2 regions of the Janthinobacterium sp. TPC_1 genome follow, and region 2 is predicted to be linked to the other one. Evidence: riboswitches for the same ligand, from Rfam matches in the RefSeq annotation. Region 2 holds a riboswitch; the other holds the start of a gene.
What was found. Region 2 has a riboswitch for FMN ahead of ACQVLG_RS24875 (6,7-dimethyl-8-ribityllumazine synthase). Riboswitches for the same ligand answer to the same signal wherever they lie in the genome.
Positions count from the first base shown of each region.

Region 1 (9,756 bases), 730 kb from region 2:
AGTGCACGCCGCCCACGCCGCCCATGCCGGCAATGGCCACGCGCTTGCCGCGCAGGCTATCCTGCTCCGCCTGCGTGACCCAGCCCAGGTTGCGGGCGAACGCCGCGTGATAGGAGAAACCGTCTGTCATGCTCACCTCGTGTAGACGTCCCCAAGGGACCAAGGAAGGTTGGACAGACGGCCAGATGAAAAGTTCCTTCAACGATGAAGGAACCTGTGTTGCGTCTACATGGGCGCCAAGGCTAGCGCGGCAGGCGCGCCTGCGCCGCCATGCCGGCGGCACGCGGTACCGCTGCCGTGGCGCCCACCTTGAACACGCTGACGATCTGCGCCAGTCCCGCCGCCTGCTCGTTCATCGCTTGCGCCGCCGCCGATGCCTGCTCGACCAGGGCCGAGTTTTGCTGCGTCATGTTGTCCATCTCGACGATGGCCTGGTTGATCTGTTCGATGCCGGCGCTTTGCTCGGCGCTGGCCGAGGAAATCTCCGCCACGATATCGGTGACGTGCCGCACGCTGGAGACGACTTTTTCCATCGTTTCGCCCGCCAGCGCCACGAGTTTTTCACCGGCGCCCACCTGTTCGGCGGAACTGTCGATCAATTGCTTGATCTCCTTGGCGGCCGCGGCCGAGCGCTGGGCCAGGTTGCGTACTTCGCTGGCGACGACGGCGAAGCCACGGCCCTGCTCGCCCGCGCGCGCCGCTTCCACGGCTGCATTCAAGGCCAGGATATTCGTCTGGAAGGCGATGCCGTCGATGACGGCGATGATGTCGCCGATCTTTTTCGACGAGGCATTGATGGCGCCCATGGTCTCGACCACCTGGCCCACCACGCCGCCCGCCTGGCTCGCCACTTGCGAGGCAGAAATGGCCAGCTGGTTGGCCTGGCGCGCATTGTCCGCATTCTGGCGGACGGTCGAGGTCATTTCTTCCATGGTCGAGGCTGTTTCTTCCAGGGAACCCGCCTGCTGCTCCGTGCGCGCCGACAGGTCGTGGTTGCCCGAGGCGATCTCGCCCGAGGCCGTGGAAATCGATTCCGCATCGTTGCGCACCTGGCTCACCAGATGCGCCAGGTTGTCGCGCATGGCCTTGATGGCCATCAACAGACTGGACGTATCACCGGGACGCGTATCGATCTGCGTCGTCAGGTCGCCCTGGGCGATCTGCGCCACGATGGCCGCTGCATAGTCGGGCTCGCCACCGAGCTGGGCCAGGATGCGGCGCAGCATCAGGGCCGCCAGGCTGCCCACCACCAGCATCAGCGCGCCGCCGATGGCCAGCAGCACGCCCGCCTGGGCCCAGAACTTGTGATTGATGTCATCGATATACGTGCCCGTGCCGACCACCCAGTCCCACGGCGCAAATTTCACCACGGCATACATCTTCGCCACCGGGTCCTTCACGCCGGGACGCGTGCCGTCCGCCTGCACCATGCCGATGCGGCTGTTGGCCAGGGCCACGCGGTAGCGGTCGCCCGACTGCTTCATGTTCTTTTGCGGCGTGCCGATGCGCGCAGGATTCGGGTGCACGTACAGCAAGTCGGTGCTGAAATCGCGCACAAAGTAATACATCTCGTCCTTGACGAAGCTGCCGATGGCCAGCTTGGCCTGCTGCTGCGCCTGCTCACGCGTGAGCTTGCCCGACTGTTCCAGCGCATACGCCTTTTCCACCGAGGCATTGGCCAGCTCGACCAGCACCGTCAATTGCTCGACCCTTTCCGCCATCATGGTCTGGCGCAGGGAATACAGGGAAAAGATGCGATGAGGACGATGCCCAGCAAGGTGCTGAAACACAGGAGGAGAATGCGCGAACGGAGAGTCATGGGAGCCTGGGTAAAGAATAAAATGTGGAATTATAAACAATTTCCATGTGGAAATCTTTTCAGAAAAGCAAAGCGGGCGGCGCTACCAGGCTGATGCCCGGCAGGCACCGCCCGCATATGTCTTGCTGAAGTCTGACTGAAGGTCAGGCCAAGGCTTCCTTGGCCGCCTCTTCCGGCGTCAAGCCGTCATAGAACTGATCGGTAAACCACTCTACCTGCTCTTCGATATGGTCTTGCGCCTGCGCCACGGTGGCGCCGCCGGCCACGAGGAAGCCTTCGACCTCGATACACCAGTTGATCAACTCCAGGGTTTCCGGATCGAGTTCTTCTTTCTTAGCCATCGTATTTCCTTGCTTGTTAAATTGCGATCACATCCATTAGCAGCATTTTAACAGCTTCGGCACACTGGCGCCCCGGCAACGCCAGCATGAAGATTACTTCACTGCAACATTTTTACGTTCCGGGTACAGCACCACCTGCACATAGTTATCCATGTTCAGATAGCGCTGCGCCGCCAGTTTGACGGCTTGCGGCGTGAGGGCGCGCACGCGCTGCTCGTAGCGCAGGATGTGCGCGGGGTCGCGTCCCTGCGTCACCGAGCCCATCAGCTGGCTCATCCAGTAGCGGTTTTCGCGCAAGGACTTTTGCTGGCGCGTGATCCAGTTCAGCTTGACCTTTTCCAGGTCGGCCGCGGATGGCCCGTCCGCCTTCATCCTGTTGATTTCGGCAAAGGCGGCGGCGATCACCTTATCCACGTTTTCCGGCCCCGTCGGCAAGTTCAAGGCCACCGAATAGTGGCCATACGGATGCTGGCCCATCGACGTTTCGAAGCCGCCGCCATAGATCATGCTCATCTTTTCGCGCAGCACTTCGATGACTTTCAGGTTCAGCACCTCGCCCAGCGCCTGCAGGGTCAGCTTTTGCTCGTCCGTACGCGGCATCGCCATTGAAGGTGATGGAAATCGTGCTTTTGGGCTCGCTGCCCATGTAGACATTCTTCTTGACCACCCCGCTGACGGGGCGCATGCCCACGTCGCGGTAGGCGTGCGCCACGTCGGCCACGGGCAAGGTGCCCAGGTAGCTGGCGATCAGGGGCTTGATCTTGTCGAGCTCGAAGCTGCCCGCAAAGATGAAGGTCATGCCGCGCGCGCTGGAAAAGCGCTGGCGGAAGATTTCCAGTGAACGGTCCAGGCCCACCTTGTCGAAGTCGGCCGCGCGCGGCACGCCATCGACGCGCGGGTTGTCGCCATACATCGCATGCTGGACGGCATCGTAGAACACGGCTTCCGGCTGCGCCATGCTGTTTTTCGCCAGGTCCTGCTGCTTGCCGATGAAGGACTGGTACAGGCCCGCATCCTTGCGCACGTCATGGAAATACAGATACACCAGTTGCAGCATGGCTTCCACATCGGCGCTGCTGGCCGAGCCGCCAAAGCCTTCGCTCAGCTCGCCCAGCGAGGCGCCCACGTTGACCGTCTTGCCGGCCAGCACTTTCTGCAAGTCCAGCGGCGCCAGGTCTTTCAGCCCCATGCTGCCGACCACGGCGCTCGCATAGCGGGCGTTGTAGATGTCGGCATCGCCGAACAGCGACTGGCCGCCGAAACGGGTCGAACCCATCAGCACCTGGTCGTTCTTGAAGTCCGTCGGTTTCAGCAGCACGCGCACGCCATTGCCCAGGGTCAGTTCCGTCACGCCGATGGCGCTGTTCAGTTTTTCCGAGACGATGCTGCCGCCGGCCGGCGGGCCGTCCATCAGCTTGCTGGCAAGCACTTTTTCCGTGCGCGGCTCGACGGTTTGCCGCTCCGCCTGCGCCACCGCGTCGAGCAATTGCTGCTGTGTCGGCACGGTCGAGGCCGCATCGCCCGCCTTCGGCTCGGCGCCCATGAAGACCACCAGTTTCTTTTGCTGGTCGGGAATCACCTTGGCCACCGTTTCGTTGATTTCCTGCAAGGTTACCTGCGGCAAGAGTTCCTGCGCGTACAGCAATTCATTGGCGATGCCGGGAATGGCTTCCTGCTCCAGGAAGTTGCGCGAATACTCGGCCACGAAACCGGCCGAATCGGACTTGTCGCGTTCGCTGTAGGCGCGCTCGTAATTGCGCAACATATCCTTGCGCGCGCGGTCCAGCTCAGCCTGGCTGAAACCGAAGCGGCGCGCCCGCTCGTCTTCCTGCACCAGCGCATCGACGGCCGGCTGCACGCCGCCCTTGCCCAGCAAGGCATACGCGCTGAACGATTCATAGCCGCGCACCAGCTTGCCCATGCTGCTGCCGCCCTGGATGAACGGCGGGTTGGCTTGCTGCGTCAATTCCTGCATGCGGGCGCTGAGCATTTGCCCATACAGGTTTTCGATCATCTGGCGGCGGTAGTCGGCAATCGTGACGGGTTCCTGCGCGGCGCGGATCGGGTAGCGGATGAAGACGCTGTCGTCGGGCGCTTCCTTGTCCGTGATCACCAGCGCTTCCGTTTGCGAGCGCTGCGGCACCTCCGCATACAGGCGCGGGCGCGGTTTCGCGGGGTTTTTCAGCTTGCCGAAATGCTGCTGGATCAGCTTTTCAGCCTGTTTCGGCTCCACGTCACCGACCACCATCACGGCCATCAGGTCGGGACGATACCAATCCTTGTAGAAACGCTTGATGGCTTCCGGCTTGAAGGTCTTCAGCACGGATTCCTTGCCGATCGGCATGCGTTGCGCATAGCGCGAACCGTTCAGCAGCTTCGGATACAGCACCTTGTTCATGCGGTCGCTGGCGCCCTTGCCCAGGCGCGCCTCTTCCAGCACGATGCCGCGCTCGCTGTTGATGTCGGCCGGATTGAATTTCAAGCCATGCGCCCAGTCTTCCAGCACGAGAAAACCCTTTTCCAGGTTTTCCTTCTTGTTCGTCGGAATCGGCAGCACGTAGACGGTTTCATCGAAACTCGTGTAGGCATTCAAGTCGGCGCCGAACTTCACGCCGATCGATTGCAAGTAGGAAATCAGCTCATTGCGCTTGAAATGCGTGGAACCATTGAAGGCCATGTGTTCCGTGAAATGCGCGAGGCCTTGCTGGTCGTCATCTTCCAGGATGGAGCCGGCTTTCACCACCAGCCGCAATTCCACTTTCTGGGCGGGACGGGCATTTTTCTTGATGTAATAGGTCAAGCCGTTCGGCAATTTTCCTACGGTAACTTCTGGTGCCAGCGGCAGGGGATCGGTCAAACGGATTTCCGCCTGGGCCATGCAGGCGCAGGCCAGCAAGACGGCGCCCGAGATCAGGCGTAATTTACTCAGCTTCATGTATTCTCAACGGTAAGATTCAGTAGCCATACCTTACACTGAAATTCTGTTTCCGCCATTAAAAACAGCTTAGGAAAAACCGCTTTTCCCAGGCAACTTTGCCGAATGACAAACTCAACGGTGTCCTGCCAGGTTTTTTCAATTGTGCTAAAGTATTGCCGCCGGTCATGTGGACCGGCACAACAATACGTCTTCGGGGCGGGGTGCGATTCCCCACCGGCGGTAAGACCGGCAACGGTCAAGCCCGCGAGCGCTTTCCAGGCACCGCTTGGCGAGGTCAGCAGATCTGGTGTGACTCCAGAGCCGACGGTATAGTCCGGATGAAAGAAGATGTGCAGTAAACGCGATGTCCCATCGACCTGTCGATGCGGCCGGCTGCGTCTATTCGCTTGCCCTGCAGCGTTTTTCGCCTATGCGAGGAGCGTTTCACCATGTTAGTCAACAGCTATACCCTGCTTTCCAACGACCTGGAAGGCCGCATCCAGTCCGCCCTGGCCGCCATGCGCGCCGGCATCCCCGTCATCCTGCTCGACGATTTCGACCGTGAAAACGAAGCCGACCTGATCCTGTCTGCCGAGAAACTCACGAACGAAACCATGGCCCTGCTGATCCGCGAATGCAGCGGCATCGTCTGCCTGTGCCTGCCCACGGACGTCGTCAGCAAGCTGGAATTGCCGCCCATGTCGTCCGACAACGGCAGCCGCTACGGCACGCCGTTTACCGTCTCCATCGAGGCGCGCGACGGCGTCACGACGGGCGTGTCGGCCGCCGACCGCGTCACCACCATCCGCGCCGCCATCGCGCCAAATGCCAAGCCCGCCGACCTGGTGCGCCCCGGCCACGTCTTCCCCCTGCGAGCCGCGCCCGGCGGCGTGCTCGAGCGCCGTGGCCACACGGAAGGCTCCGTCGACCTGTCGCGCATGGCGGGCCTGAACCCGGCCGCCGTGCTGTGCGAACTGATGAACCCGGACGGCACCATGATGCGCGGCGACGATATCGAGCGCTTCGCCGAACTGCACGGCATGCCGATTCTCACCATCGAAGAACTGGTGGAGTGGCGCAGCAAGCACGCGCAATAATCCGTCAAGCGGCAGCTACCGCCTTCGGCAGATGCACGTGCCGGTAGACGAGGCCCGCCGCCAGGCCATACGCGGCGGCGATCGTCGCGTAAGCCAGCGGCAGGCGCAGCGACCAGTCCGGCACCATGTGCAGGATGCTGCCGATCAGCGCCACGCCCACCAGCGCGCCGATCTGGCGGTTGGCATTCAAGGCCGCCGCCGCGCTGTTCGCATGCCGCTTGCCGGCCACCCGCATCACGGTGGCCGTCATGGCGGGAATGGCGATGCCGATGGCCACATTCATGACGGCCGTGCCCAGCGCCAGCCAGCCATATGGCGTGCCCGGACGCAAGCCCATCAGCAGCAAGGCCATGACGGCACCCACCAGCAAGCCTAGCAGCATGGGCAGGCGCGTGCCATGACGCGCCGCAATACTTCCCGCCATAAAGTTCCCCACCGTATAGGCCGCCATCATGGGCAACAGGCGCAAGCCCGACTGCAGGGCATCGGCGCCGCCCGACTGCTGCAAAAACAGGCTCAATAAGAACAATTGCCCGAACACGCAGAAATTGATCAGAAACCCCACGCCATTGGCCGCGCCAAAGCTGCTGCTGTGAAACAGTTCACGCGGCAACAGCGGATGGCTGCCGCTGCGCTCGCGCCGCAGCAATTGCCAGGCCGACAGCACCGTCAATGCGCCCGCCGCCAGCACGCCCGGCGACAGCCAGCCCAGCACGGGGCCTTCGATCAGCACGAAACTGAGGCCCGCCAGCGCCGCCACGCCGAGCGCATGGCTGAACAGAGACAGATCGCGCGGCTGGCGCGCCGGCGCCACCAGCAGCAGCTGCGCCATGACGATGGCCAGCACGCCCAGCGGCACGTTGACCCAGAAGACGCTGCGCCAGCCGAACTGGTGCACTAGGATGCCGCCGATCAGGGGGCCGGATGCACCGGCCACGCCCACCAGCGCCGACCAGGCGCCGAGCATGCGCGTGCGCTCGCGCTCGTCTTCAAAGCTGTGCGTGAGCAGGCTGAGCGAGCTGGGCATGAACAGGGCCGCGCCCGCGCCCTGCAGCAGGCGCGCCGCCGTCAAAAAATGCCCGTCGGGCGCGGCGCCGCACAGCACCGAGCCGAGGATGAAGACGCCGAGGCCGCCCTGGTACACGGCTTTCGGCCCGTAGCGGTCGGCCAGCGCGCCGCCGGCCAGCAGCAGCGCGGCAAACGTCAAGGTGTAGCCATCGACCACCCAGACCAGGCCCGTCAGCGGAATATTCAAGTCCAGCGCGATATCGGACAGCGCCACGTTGACGGCCGTGACGTCGAGCATGGCCATGACGAAGCCGAAGGCCAGGGTCAGCAGGATCAAGCCGCTGGCGCGGTGCGGTGTGGGGGCAGTCATGGTACTCCTTGCAGTAACAGGGGGCAGCCATTATGCGAGCGTTGCGCGATGCGGTAAACAGGCATAAACTCGGCACACTGATGCAAAAATGCATCACCATATAAAACAGGAGAAGCAGCTTGGATTGGGATAACGCGCGCATCTTTCTGGCCATCGGCCGGGCCGGCACCCTGCGCGGCGCGGCCGCCCTGCTGTGCATCATCGACCAGGCCACGTGCGGGCGCCGCCTGGCCGCGCTGGAAGCGTCGCTGGGCGCCACCCTGTTCCTGCGCACGCCGTCGGGCTACGTGCCCACGCCGGCCGGCGAACTGGCGCTCACGGCGGCCGAAGCGATGGAGCGGGCGGCCGACAAGCTGCAGCGCGAGATGCAGGGCGTCGACAACCGTTTAAGCGGCCTGGTGCGCGTGGCCACGACCGACACCATGGCCAGCCATTTCGTCATCCGCGCCATGCAGCGGCTGCACGCGGCCCACCCGGACATCCGCATCGTGCTCAACGTGGCGCCCGCGCTGGCCAGCCTGACGCGGCGCGAAGCGGACCTGGCCGTGCGCGGCGTGCGCCCCACCGACCCGGACCTGATCTCGCGCCACCTGGTCAAGCGCAGCCTGGGCCTGTATGCATCGAAAACCTATCTGGCCGAACGGGGCGAACCCGTGCGCGGCACGGCGCTGGCCGGCCACGACATCGTCATCTACCACCATTCCGTGACGCCGCGCCATGCGGAGAAAATCGCCGGCGAACCCGTCGCCAACGCCCGGGTCGCCATGGAAGTCAATTCGGCGGCGATGCTGCAGGAAGCCACGCGCGCGGGGCTGGGCGTGGCCGAGCTGGCCACCCACCTGGGCGACATCGACCCGCAGCTGGTGCGCATCTGGCCCGAACGGGCGGAAAGCTACGACGTGTGGCTGGTCATGCACGCGGACCTGAACCGCTCGGCCCGCGTGCGCGCGGCGGCCGACGCCATCATCGCCAGCGTGGGCACCGCCAGCGCCGCCTGACAGCGGCGCACAATAGTGCCGAGAAGAAACTTTCTTTTTGATAAGTCTGATAAAATCCGCACCCCCGCCGCGCGCAGCCGCCGCCACCCGCCGCGGGATCCCTCAATCCCCCTGGAGAATTTTTATGCTTATCTGGCAAGGCTTCGGCATACTCGCCCCCCTCATCTGTTTGATCGTTGTCATGGCCGCACAGGCGCTGTTTGGCGCCACCCTGGGCGAGGCATACACGAAGAGCCACGCCTGGCCCCTGGCGCTGGCCTTCCTGCTGGCAGCGGCCGCCAGCTGGTATGCGGGCGTGCGCCTGAACAGCGCGCCAGGCCGCGAACTGATCGACCCGGCCACGCAGGAAAGAGTGATCCTGCGCAAGCGCCACACCCTGTTCTGGATCCCGATGCAATACATCGCCGTGCTGATGGTCGTCATGGCCGGCTTCGCCCTGTTCGAATAGGCGCGCACGCCTGACGTGCCCGGCGGGCGGGCTGATGTTAAGATGCCATGATGACCCTATCCGTCTCCCTCATCATCAGCCTGCGCCGCCTGCACCGGGCCACCATGGCCTGGCTGGTCAGCTGGTGGCGCATGCTGCATTTCGCCATTCTCGTGTTTTCGCTGGCCCTGTCGCCGTCGAGCTATAACCGCGACAACCGCCCCATCCTCGCGCACCGCCTGGTAACGAACACGGCGCCCAATCTCGTGTGGTTCAGCGTCGCCTGCGCGCTCGTCAGCCTGGTGCTCATCCGCATCGTCGTCGTCAGCGCGCAAAGCTACGGCCTGTCGCGCTATGCGCTGGAAATGGTGGTGCGCGTGCTGGTGCTGGAACTGATACCGCTGACGGCCGCCCTGTTCGTCGCGCTGCGCCTGACCCTGCCCGACGGCATTGCGTTTGCGCAAATGCGCTCGTCCGGCATGCTCGACACCATGCAGCGCCAGGGCGTCGACCTGCTGCGCCGCGAATACTTTCCACGCGTCATGTCCGGCATCTTCGCCGTGTGGATGCTGGCCATCGTCAGCTGCGTCACCTCGCTGATCCTCGCCTACCTGACGATCTACGGTTTCACGCCGTGGGCGCTGCAAGGCTACACGCGGGTGGTGGGGCAAATCTTCAATCCGGCCGTGGCCCTGATCCTGATGCTCAAGGTGATCTTCTTCAGCTTTGCCGTGGCCCTGATCCCGCTGGCGTCCTCGTATTATCCGGAAGAGCCGCAC
Region 1 is NZ_CP195157.1:5,829,507-5,839,262, forward strand. It holds gene ACQVLG_RS28345 (ThiF family adenylyltransferase) at 1-130, opposite strand, end outside; gene ACQVLG_RS28350 (methyl-accepting chemotaxis protein) at 243-1,790, opposite strand; gene ACQVLG_RS28355 (hypothetical protein) at 1,963-2,160, opposite strand; gene ACQVLG_RS28360 (M16 family metallopeptidase) at 2,254-2,814, opposite strand; partial or broken gene ACQVLG_RS28365 (M16 family metallopeptidase) at 3,989-5,095, opposite strand; FMN riboswitch at 5,281-5,431, shown strand; gene ribB (3,4-dihydroxy-2-butanone-4-phosphate synthase) at 5,527-6,174, shown strand; gene ACQVLG_RS28375 (MFS transporter) at 6,179-7,552, opposite strand; gene ACQVLG_RS28380 (LysR family transcriptional regulator) at 7,672-8,550, shown strand; gene ACQVLG_RS28385 (hypothetical protein) at 8,675-8,998, shown strand; gene ACQVLG_RS28390 (MlaE family ABC transporter permease) at 9,049-9,756, shown strand, end outside.
Region 1: another riboswitch for FMN. It lies ahead of ribB (3,4-dihydroxy-2-butanone-4-phosphate synthase); the one in region 2 lies ahead of ACQVLG_RS24875 (6,7-dimethyl-8-ribityllumazine synthase).

Region 2 (9,756 bases):
TGCAACAGGGCGGGGCCCAGCTGAACCTCGAATATGCGCTGGGCGAATTGACCCTCACTTCCATCACGGGCTATGAAAATTTCAGGAACGAAGCCACGGGCGACAGCGACAATACGCCGCTGGAAGTGGGCCGCAGCCGTTCCAAGGCCAGCAGCCGGCAAGTGTCGCAGGAGCTGCGCCTGACGTCTCCGCAGAACGGCGCCGTGAGCTGGGTGGCGGGTCTGTTCTACTTCAATGAAAAGATCGATGCCGATTCGGCCGGCGCGCGCCTGCCCAACGGCACCGTGCCGGCGCTGGCGGGCAGCACGCAGCCCGTCGGCTACAACCGCACCATCTATCGGCACAAGGCGCGCAGCGCGGCCATCTTCGGCAGCACCACCGTCAACTTCAGCGAGCAGCTGCTGTCCACGTTCGGCTTGCGCTGGACGACGGAAACCAAGGACCTGGACTTGCAGCGCGTGCAGGCCGTCTCGAACACGGTGACGTTCGGCGATGCGGCCAACTGGTGGAACACGGTCCGGGGCGGCAATTACACGGCCGCCTCCGTGGCCAACAACAATTTCACGTCGAATCCATCGACCACGTGGAACGCGCTGACGTATGACGTGACGCCCGAATACCGCTTCAGCCGCACCCTGCGCGGCTACCTGAAGTACGCGCACGGCATCAAGTCCGGCGGCTACAACACCAGCGCCACGGACGTGCGGGTGCTGAACACGGTGAAGCCGGAAACCCTGAACTCGTTCGAGGCGGGCATCAAGTCCGAATGGCTGGACGGGCGCCTGAACTTCAACGCCAACGTTTTTCACTATGATTACAAGAACGTGCAGGTGAATATCACGGGCGTGTACAACGGCGACCCCACGCAAAGCGTCAATTACCTGCAGAACGTGCGCAAGGCCCACGTCAACGGCGCGGAATTCGAGATCGAGGCGCAGCCGACGGACAACCTGCACGTCAATGCCAACCTGGGCCTGCTGCGCACGGAATTCGACGATTTCGCCATCCAGAACAATGGCGGCGACCGCTCCGGCAATGAATTCGTGCGCTCGCCCCACGTGACGGCCCTGCTGGCGGCCGACTACCGCTACCCGCTGGGCGATGGCGCGCAACTGGTCTTCAGCGGCGACGTGCGCTACACGTCGAAGCAGTACTACTATGTCGACCCGCAAAATGCCGCGCGCGACCTGCTGAACCAGGGCGGCTTCGCGCTGGCCAACGCCCGCCTGTCGTACGTGCTCCCGGGCGGCAAGCAGCGCATCACGGCGTATGCGAACAACCTGGCCGACAAGGTCTACCGCAACCACACGCTTACCAGCTTCGTGCCCGGCGCCGTCAACGGCGACACGGTGATCATCGGCCAGGGCCGCACGGTGGGCGCGTCGTACACGCTGCAGTTCTGACCGCGCAGGGCAGAGGCAGGGGCGATATGCTATAGTCGCCGGGCATGGCTGCCGCACCCGCTGCGCTGGCCATGCAACGTTCTCAGGGCGGGGTGCGATTCCCCACCGGCGGTAATGGCATGCGTGCCTAGCCCGCGAGCGCTTGCCGGCACGGTCTTCGGGCCATGACGGCAAGGTCAGCAGACCTGGTGTGATTCCGGGGCCGACGGTATAGTCCGGATAAAGAGAGAGCGGGATGGCATCATTGTGTCGACGCCGGCATCCGCCCGGCGCATGGACGGCCTGCGTTTGCCGTCGGTGCGTCTGCGCGCGTGCCTGCATGCGCAGTTGGGCGTGGCTTTCATGCGCCCGTCATATCCCCTTCGATCCGATGCCCTGTTTTTATCATTCTTGAAAACAGGAGTCTTTTATATGTCACAAGCATCACACGCAACACCAGCCAAACGCATCGCCTTCATCCAGGCGGGCTGGCACCGCGACATCGTCGCGCAATGCAGGCTGTCGTTTATCGCGGAAATGGCCGCGCTGGGCTTCGCCGAGAGCGATATCGACGTCATCGACGTCGCCGGCGCCTTTGAAATCCCCCTGCATGCGCAAGTGCTGGCCAAAAGCGGCCGGTACGCGGCGATTGCCGCTTCCGCCCTGGTGGTGGACGGCGGCATATACCGCCATGATTTCGTCGCCGATGCCGTCATTTCCGGCATGATGCAGGTGCAGCTGGCGACGGGCGTGCCCGTGCTGTCGGCCGTGCTGACCCCGCACCACTTCCATGCGGGCCAGGAGCACCAGGCATTCTACTTCCAGCACTTCAAGGTCAAGGGCGTGGAACTGGCGACGGCCTGCGCCGCCACCATCCATTCGCTGCAGCGGCTGGCGCAACCGGCCAGCGCGCCGCAGGCGGCGCTGGCAGCCTAGCCTAGCAGCCGGCCTGCCGTGAATCGATAGTGCCTGTGGGGCCAGCACATGTTGCCATGGGCTGGCCCCATTTCCTTATGCCGCCTGCCGCAGCAGCGCGTCGAGCCTGCGCTGCGCCTCTTCCAATGGCCGGCGGTCGATCCAGCTGTCGATATCGACGTCGCGGTCGAGAAAACCGTGCTGCAATTGAAAATCCTTCTGCAGGCGGAACAGCGCCACCTTGTCGTCGGACAGGTCGGGCGCCAGGGTCAGGTGAAAACCGTCGCGGTAGGCTTCGGCCACGGCGTCGGCGCCGGCCCGCGTCTCGCCCTGCAGGATGGCCAGCACCTCTTCTTTGTGGCTGCGCGCCCAGTGCGCGGCGCGCGCAAGGTCTGCGTCAGGAAGCGCACGACCAGCTCGAAATGCTGTTCCAGCATGGATGCATGCACGGTGATCGGGCGCGGCGTGCCGTTGTTGACGCGGAAGCGCCGGTCGGGCAGGGCGTCGATGTCGATGCCCACTTCCAGCCCCGCCGCGCGGGCCGCCTCGGCCGCCGCCGCGCCTTTTACGTAGACGGCGTCGACTTCGCCGCGCAGCAGCGGCGCGATGCCTTGCCACAGTCCCGCGCCGAGATTGGCTTGCGCTGGCGCCTCGCCGCCCACCTCCACCAGTTGCACGTCGTCGAGCGTGAGTCCGGCCGACGCCAGCACACCCTTGTAGCCGGCCAGGCTCATGCCGCGCGCGATGCTGCGCCCGCGCCGGTTCTCGCGCAAGTCTTCGGCGCGGAACACGGGCAGCGCCAGGCGCTTGCCCTGCAGTTGCGCTGGCGTGGCGATGCCGGAACCGGGGCGCACGAGAATGGCTTGCCATTCGTCGATCCAGGTCAGGCCGATCAGACGCGTGGGCGCCCCTTGCGCGCGCGCGGGCAGGGCCAGCAGGTTGCCGCCTTCGCGCACGAGCGTGGACAGGCCATGGTCGTAATGGTGGCGCGCCAGCTCGCCGCCCACTTCCTGCAGCGTCTTTAACGCGATGCCGTCGCGGGCGAATTCCTCGTCCAGCCAGCCCAGTTTATAGGCCAGGCCCGTGGCCGTGGGCACGGGGCAGCGGGTGAACCAGACGGCATCGACGGCGGGGGCGGTTGCGGTAGTCATGGGATTCTTTCGTGGTGGGTGGAGCCTGTAACCGTGCAGGAAACGTGCCCGCGCCGCTTGCTGGCTTGCCGACAGCCGCTGCGCACAACGCTGCTGCCGCGCCAGCAGCCGCTGTTGCGCAGGCAGCAGCGCTCCGCCATTTTTGCGGCCCCGGCGCTGGCACGCGTCTTGCGAAAGTAGACGGTAGACGAAACCCGGTCTCAACCTCTTTACCGAATGGAGCATGACATGACATGACGGACGTGGCACAAGCACAAGCACCAGAGCAAGTACAAACCCAGGAGTTGACGGCGGCCGAACTGGCCTTCGTGGAGCAGGTGCGGCGCGATGCGCAGACCGCCTTCGACGGCTTGCGCGAGACGGGCAGTCTGACGGCCAACGGCACGGTGGGCTTTGTCGAGCGCACGCCCGCTGGCGACAAGGTGGTGGTGGTCAACGATCCCGGCCCGTTCCGCCGCGGCCAGCCCCTGAAGGCGGCCGTGCTGGCGCTGGACGGCACGGTGCTGCTCGGCGACGCCAACAACGGCGGCGCGCGCTATTTAAAGCTGTTCCGCGAGCGGCCCGAGGTCACGTCGATCTCGCACGTGCATTCGCCGTCCTTGGGCGCGTGGGCGCAGACGCACCGCACCCTGCCGATCCGCTACGTGCCCGTGCAGCGCTACCAGCTGGTCCGCGAAATCCCCATCTATATCGACCGCCGCCAGCCGGAAGTCGATTTCATCCTCGGCGAAATCGCCCGCAATACGCATGCCACGGCCATCCTGGAAGCGAACGGCGGCGCCACCGTGTGGGGCAAGCAGGGCTTGCTGCAGCTGGCCGAATTCATCCTGCTGCTGGAAGAGGGCGCGCAGATCCAGATCGCGGCCGAAGCCATCGGCGGTTCGCGCGACTTCGGTCCCGGCGTGCTGCTGCAGCAATGGAAGATGAGCAAGCTGATCGACACGGCGCGCGCGCTGTCCTTGTTGCCTGCCACCGACCTGGTGTAACCCTTACAAGAACAGGCTCGCAATGTCATTGAAATTCTTACGTTTGAGCTGGCGCAAGGTACTCGCTACCGCCCTGGCGGCCAGCGTGCTGGCGCCAGCCATCGCGTCGGCGGCCGATCCGCTGCCGGCCGCCGTGCGCATCGCCGTCGTGGCGCGCACGGCACCGTCCGGCAAGACCGTGTTTGCCGGTTCTGCCGCCCAGGTGGCCGCGCAAGGCTGGCTGGCGGCCGAACTGGGCAAGCTGGGCGTGAAGCTGGAATGGGTGCCCGTCACCACCAATTCCGTGGCGACGCAAGTCAACGAGGCGTTTGCCAACCGTTCGATCGACCTGGCCCAGTATGGCGACCTGCCATCGATCATCGCCAATGCCTCGGGCTTGCAGACGCGGCTGATTTTGCCTGGCGGCAGCTTCAGCAACACCTATCTGGTGGTGCCGAACGGCTCGACGGCCCGCTCGATCAAGGACTTGAAGGGCAAGAAGATCGCCCTGCACCGGGGCCGGCCGTGGGAATACCCATTCGCGCGCCTGCTCGAAGCGAATGGCATGACCTTGCGCGACGTCAAGATCCTCAATCTGAACCCGCAGGCGGGCGCGGCGGCCGTGGCGACGGGCGGCGCCGATGCCTTCTTCACCCTCAGCGATGCTTTCCTGCTGGAAGATAAAAAGGTGGGCAAGATCATCTGGTCCAGCAAGGCGCCGCCGCAGGACTGGAAGATGCGCGCCGAACTGTGGGCCGACAGCGGCTTCCTGCAACAACGCTGGCCGCAGCTGGCCCAGCTGGTGGTGACGGCGTATGTGCGCGAGCACCACCGGGCCGTCGGCGCCGGTGGCGAAGACGAGTACGTGCGCACGGAGGCATCCGCTGGCCAGGTGGAAAGCGTGGTGCGGCGCGAACTGGCGGGCGACCATACGCCATGGCAGGCGCGCTGGTCGCCCCTGTTTACGGCCAGCCTGCGCCAGCATTACGTGGGCGAGGCGGCGTATGCGAAGAGCGCGGGGCTGATCGGGCGTCCCCTGCAAGTCGACAGCCTGTTCGCGCCCCAGTTCGTCAACCAGGCGCTGGCGCAGCTGAAATTGCAAGCGTACTGGTCGCCATGACTTCCCTCACTATCGCCTTGCCGCGCGCTCCCGCGCCAGCGCCAGCGCATGCGGCGTCCATTCCCTGGCTGCGGCGCTTTGTGCGCTCGCCCTGGTCCGTGTGGGCGTCGCCGCTGGCCTTGCTGCTGCTGTGGACGGCCGCCACCACCTTCGAGTGGATGCCCGCGCACATTTTGATGTCGCCCTGGCAAGTATTGCTGACGGCGGCGGACCTGGCCGAGAGCGGCGAACTGGGCCAGCACCTGGGCATCAGCCTGTTCCGCCTGCTGGCCGGTTTCGGCCTGAGCGCCAGCGCCGGCCTGGCCTTCGGCGTCGTGCTGGGCCTGTCTCCAGGCTTGCGCAGCTATGTCGACCCCACGTTCAATATCCTGCGCCAGCTGCCGACCGTGGCCCTGATCCCTTTGTTTATCTTGCTGTTCGGCATAGGCGAGAGTTTCAAGGTGTTTATCGTGGCCAAGGCCAGTTTTTTCATCGTGGCGCTGGCCGTGCATGACGCCATCCGCAACCTGTCGCAGCGCTACTTTGAGGTGGCGCAAGTGTATTGCTTTTCGCGCTGGCAGCGCATCCGTTTCATCGTCCTGCCCGCCATCGTGCCGGCCGCGCTGACGGGCATGCGCATCGCCCTGTCGCGCTCGTGGATGGTGCTGGTGGGCGCGGAATTGCGGGCTGCCGACAGCGGCCTGGGCCAGATGATGGAAATGGGCCGGCAAATGTTCCGCCTCGACGTGGTGATGGTGGGCGTGGTGCTGACGGGCGTGATCGGCTTCGGCCTGGACCGGCTTTGCCATGCGCTGGAGGCAAGATTGATGCGCTGGAAGCGTAATGGGGATGGTAAGGGAGGCGCCGCATGAGGCAGCGTTTAGTGTTAATCATCAAGGGCGCGCTGCTGCCGCTGGCCTTGCTGGGCGCCTGGCAATGGGCATCGGGCCAAGGCGCGGCGGCCGCCTACATCTTCGTCTCGCTGGGCGATCTGGCGCACAGCCTGCGCGACCTGGTCTTGACGGGCGAGCTGTGGGTGCATCTGCGCGCCAGCCTGGGACGCACGCTGGCCGGACTGTTGCTGGGCGGCAGCGCCGGCATCGTCACGGGCGCGCTGATGGCGCAGTCGCCGCTGGCGGACCGCCTCATCGGCCCGCTGTTCCACAGCATCCGTCAGGTCCCCCTGTTGGGCCTGATTCCACTGCTGGGCTTGTGGGTGGGCAATGGCGACGGCGCCAAGTTGCTGGTGATCGCCATCGCCGCCTTTTATCCTACCGTGCTCAACACGTATGCGGGCATGCGCCAGGTCGAGGGGCGCTTGCGCGAGGTGGGACAGGTGCTGACCCTGACGCGCTGGCAGACCTTGCGCCAGATTCTGTTGCCAGGCGCCATGCCTGCCATCGTCACCGGTGTCACGCATGCGCTGGCGTTCGCCTGGCTCGCTTGCCTGGGCGGCGAACTGCTGTTTGCGGCCGGCCCCGGCATGGGTTCCTTGCTGCTCAACAGCGAAGTGTCGGGGCGCATGGATGTCGTGCTGCTGGCCGGCCGTGCTCGTGGTCGCCTTGCTGGCGCAGGCGATGAACGTGGCGTTTGCGCGTCTCGCGCGTTTGCTGGTGAAGGGGCGCAGCAGTGAGTAAATCCCTGCCATTCCAGCCAGACGCGGCCGTCAGTGCCCGCGAAGGGGAGTTGCGCGCCTTCCTGCTGCGCTTTATCGGCCTGACCCTGCTGTCGGGCGTGACCATCGGCATGAACAAGGTGCTGGCCACCTTGCTGGGCTTGCATTTGCACGTGAGCAATTTCCAGCTGGCCGCGATCAGCAGTGCGGAAACCCTGGCCATGGCGCTGGGCACCATTCCTGCCGGCTATATCTTGTCGCGCGGCAATCCGAAGCACCTGTACGCGGGCGTCAGCCTGAGCCTGGCGCTGGCCTTTTGCGTGCTGCCGTGGCTGCCCGGCTGGCAATGGGTGGCCCTGCTGATGTTTCTCGTGGGACTGTGCATCTCGCTGCGCATCGTGGCCATGAGCACGGTGTTTCTCGTGCGCCTGCCGGAACTGGGGCAGGGCAAGGCGGGCTGGTACAAGGGTACATTAATCCTCGGCATGCAGTTCCTCGGGCCCCTCTGCGGCAATTACCTGATCGCCCAGCTGGGGCTGAAGGCCGGCTTTTTGATCTCGGCCCTGATGTTCGCCATCCTGGCCGTGCTGGGCTGGCAAGTGTTGCCTGACAACACGGCACCCCGCAAGCAGGCGGGACAGGGTGCGCTGCCCGGTGCGGCCAGCCTGCGTGAACTGCTGCGCCTGCCCATCGTGCGCGTGACTTACCTGTTTGAAATCCTTGCCAGCTTCACGGCATCCAGCGTGGGCGTGTTTTCCATCCTGCTGGCCATCCGCGTGTTGCACTGGCCTGCGCACCACTCCGTCTGGCTGATGGCCGTGCAGGGACTCAGCTGCGTGCTTGTACTGCTGTTCCTGGGGCGTTTCGTGCTGGCCAGCCGCTACCGCGATCAGCTGTATGGCGGCGCGCACCTGGCCATCATGGGGGCCTTGCTGATCCTGGGTCTGTGGCCCTCCAGCATCGCTTACCTTGCTGCCTCCGTGCTGCTGGGATTGGGCCTGGGCGTGAATAACCTCGTCAATACGGACTATATCGCCCGCGCCCCCGTCGACAAGGCCCGCGTTTCCGCCCACTTGACCCTGTTCGGCATGGTGGGCGGCACGGCCGGCGCGCTGGCGGCGGGCCGCCTGGCCGACCTGACGGGCTTGCGCAATGTGTTCCTGATCTGGCTGGCTCCCTGGCTGGCCGCCTGGCTGGTTTTCCACGGCAGCCGCTGGCTGCGCCGGGCGCCGCCCGCCACCATTCCTTCCCTCGCCCCCACCGCAGAGAGTGCGCCATGAATGATGTTGTTTCCCCTTCGGCCTTGTCGCCGCAACAGCAGCAGCTGAGCGGCGGCTTGCAAGTGCAGCACGTGAGCAAGTCGTTTTCCCTGAAAGGCGCGCCGCTGCCCGTGCTCGACGATATTTCGCTGACCATCGTGCCCGGTGAATTCGTCGCCATCGTCGGTGCGTCCGGTTGCGGTAAATCAACCCTGCTGCGCCTGCTGGCTGGCCTCGATACGGATTACACGGGCTTGCTGCTGCACGACGGCGTGCCGATCCGCGGCACGGATTTGCGCCGGGGCCTCGTGTTCCAGGACCACCGCCTGTTTCCCTGGCTGACGGTGCAGCAAAACGTGGCCGTGGCCTTCAGCAATACCCGTGTGCCGCAGGCCGAGCGCGACGCCCGCGTGGCGGCGGAAATCGCGCGCGTGGGCCTCGACGGCTATGCGGATGCGTACCCGCATCAATTATCGGGCGGCATGTCGCAACGGGCGGCCATCGCCCGCGCCCTCGTCGGGCGGCCCGACGTGCTGCTGCTGGACGAACCGCTGGGCGCGCTCGACGCGCTGACCCGCTTGCGCCTGCAGCAAGAGCTGCGCCGCCTGTGGCAGGACGAGGGCATCACCATGGTCATGGTCACGCATGACATCGATGAAGCCGTCTACCTGGCCGACCGCATCGTCGTGCTCGATGCGCGTCCGGGCAAGGTGCGCCGCGTGCAGGACGTGCCGCTGGCCCACCCGCGCCAGCGAGGTTCCGCTGGCTTTGTCGCCATCCGCGACGGCTTGCATGGGGATTTCAGCGACCTGGACGACACGCATGCGCCCGTGGCGCAGGAAGTGGATCCCAGCAGCTTGTGGGATGGCAATGAATGGGCGCGCAGAATGGCGCTGTAGTTTTTTTGATATCGATCAACCTGGAGAGACAGCATGAGCAATGAAAGTCAGGCAGCAAACCAAGCACTCGACACCCTGTGGTACACGCGCTGCCCCGTCCCGACGGGCCTGGGCATTTCCCTGCAGCAAGGCTGGCTGGAAGAGGCATTGCGCGCCGGCGGCACCAGCTTGCGCTCCTTGCGCGAGTCGGACCAGGAAGCCGTGCGCGAATCGCATTTCGACCATACCCTGCAGAATTCCGTCCGCCACGGCGGTAATATTCCCGCCCTGTGGGCGCGCGCGGCGGGACGCGACACGCGCGTGATCGGCCTGTCGTGGTCGGACGAGACGCAGCTGATCCTGACCCTGCCAGACAGCGGCATTCAGACGGTGCGCGACTTGAAGGGCCGGCGCTTCGGCTTGCCCCTGTGGGCCAGGGCGCAGATCGACTTTGCGCGCGCGCAAGCCTTGCGGGGGCTGGAAAACGCGCTG
Region 2 is NZ_CP195157.1:5,095,704-5,105,459, reverse strand. It holds gene ACQVLG_RS24880 (TonB-dependent receptor) at 1-1,403, shown strand, start outside; FMN riboswitch at 1,478-1,639, shown strand; gene ACQVLG_RS24875 (6,7-dimethyl-8-ribityllumazine synthase) at 1,815-2,318, shown strand; gene ACQVLG_RS24870 (hypothetical protein) at 2,394-2,600, opposite strand; gene ACQVLG_RS24865 (ABC transporter substrate-binding protein) at 2,567-3,448, opposite strand; gene ACQVLG_RS24860 (class II aldolase/adducin family protein) at 3,682-4,434, shown strand; gene ACQVLG_RS24855 (PhnD/SsuA/transferrin family substrate-binding protein) at 4,457-5,533, shown strand; gene ACQVLG_RS24850 (ABC transporter permease) at 5,530-6,384, shown strand; gene ACQVLG_RS24845 (ABC transporter permease) at 6,381-7,145, shown strand; gene ACQVLG_RS24840 (MFS transporter) at 7,142-8,407, shown strand; gene ACQVLG_RS24835 (ABC transporter ATP-binding protein) at 8,404-9,285, shown strand; gene ACQVLG_RS24830 (ABC transporter substrate-binding protein) at 9,319-9,756, shown strand, end outside.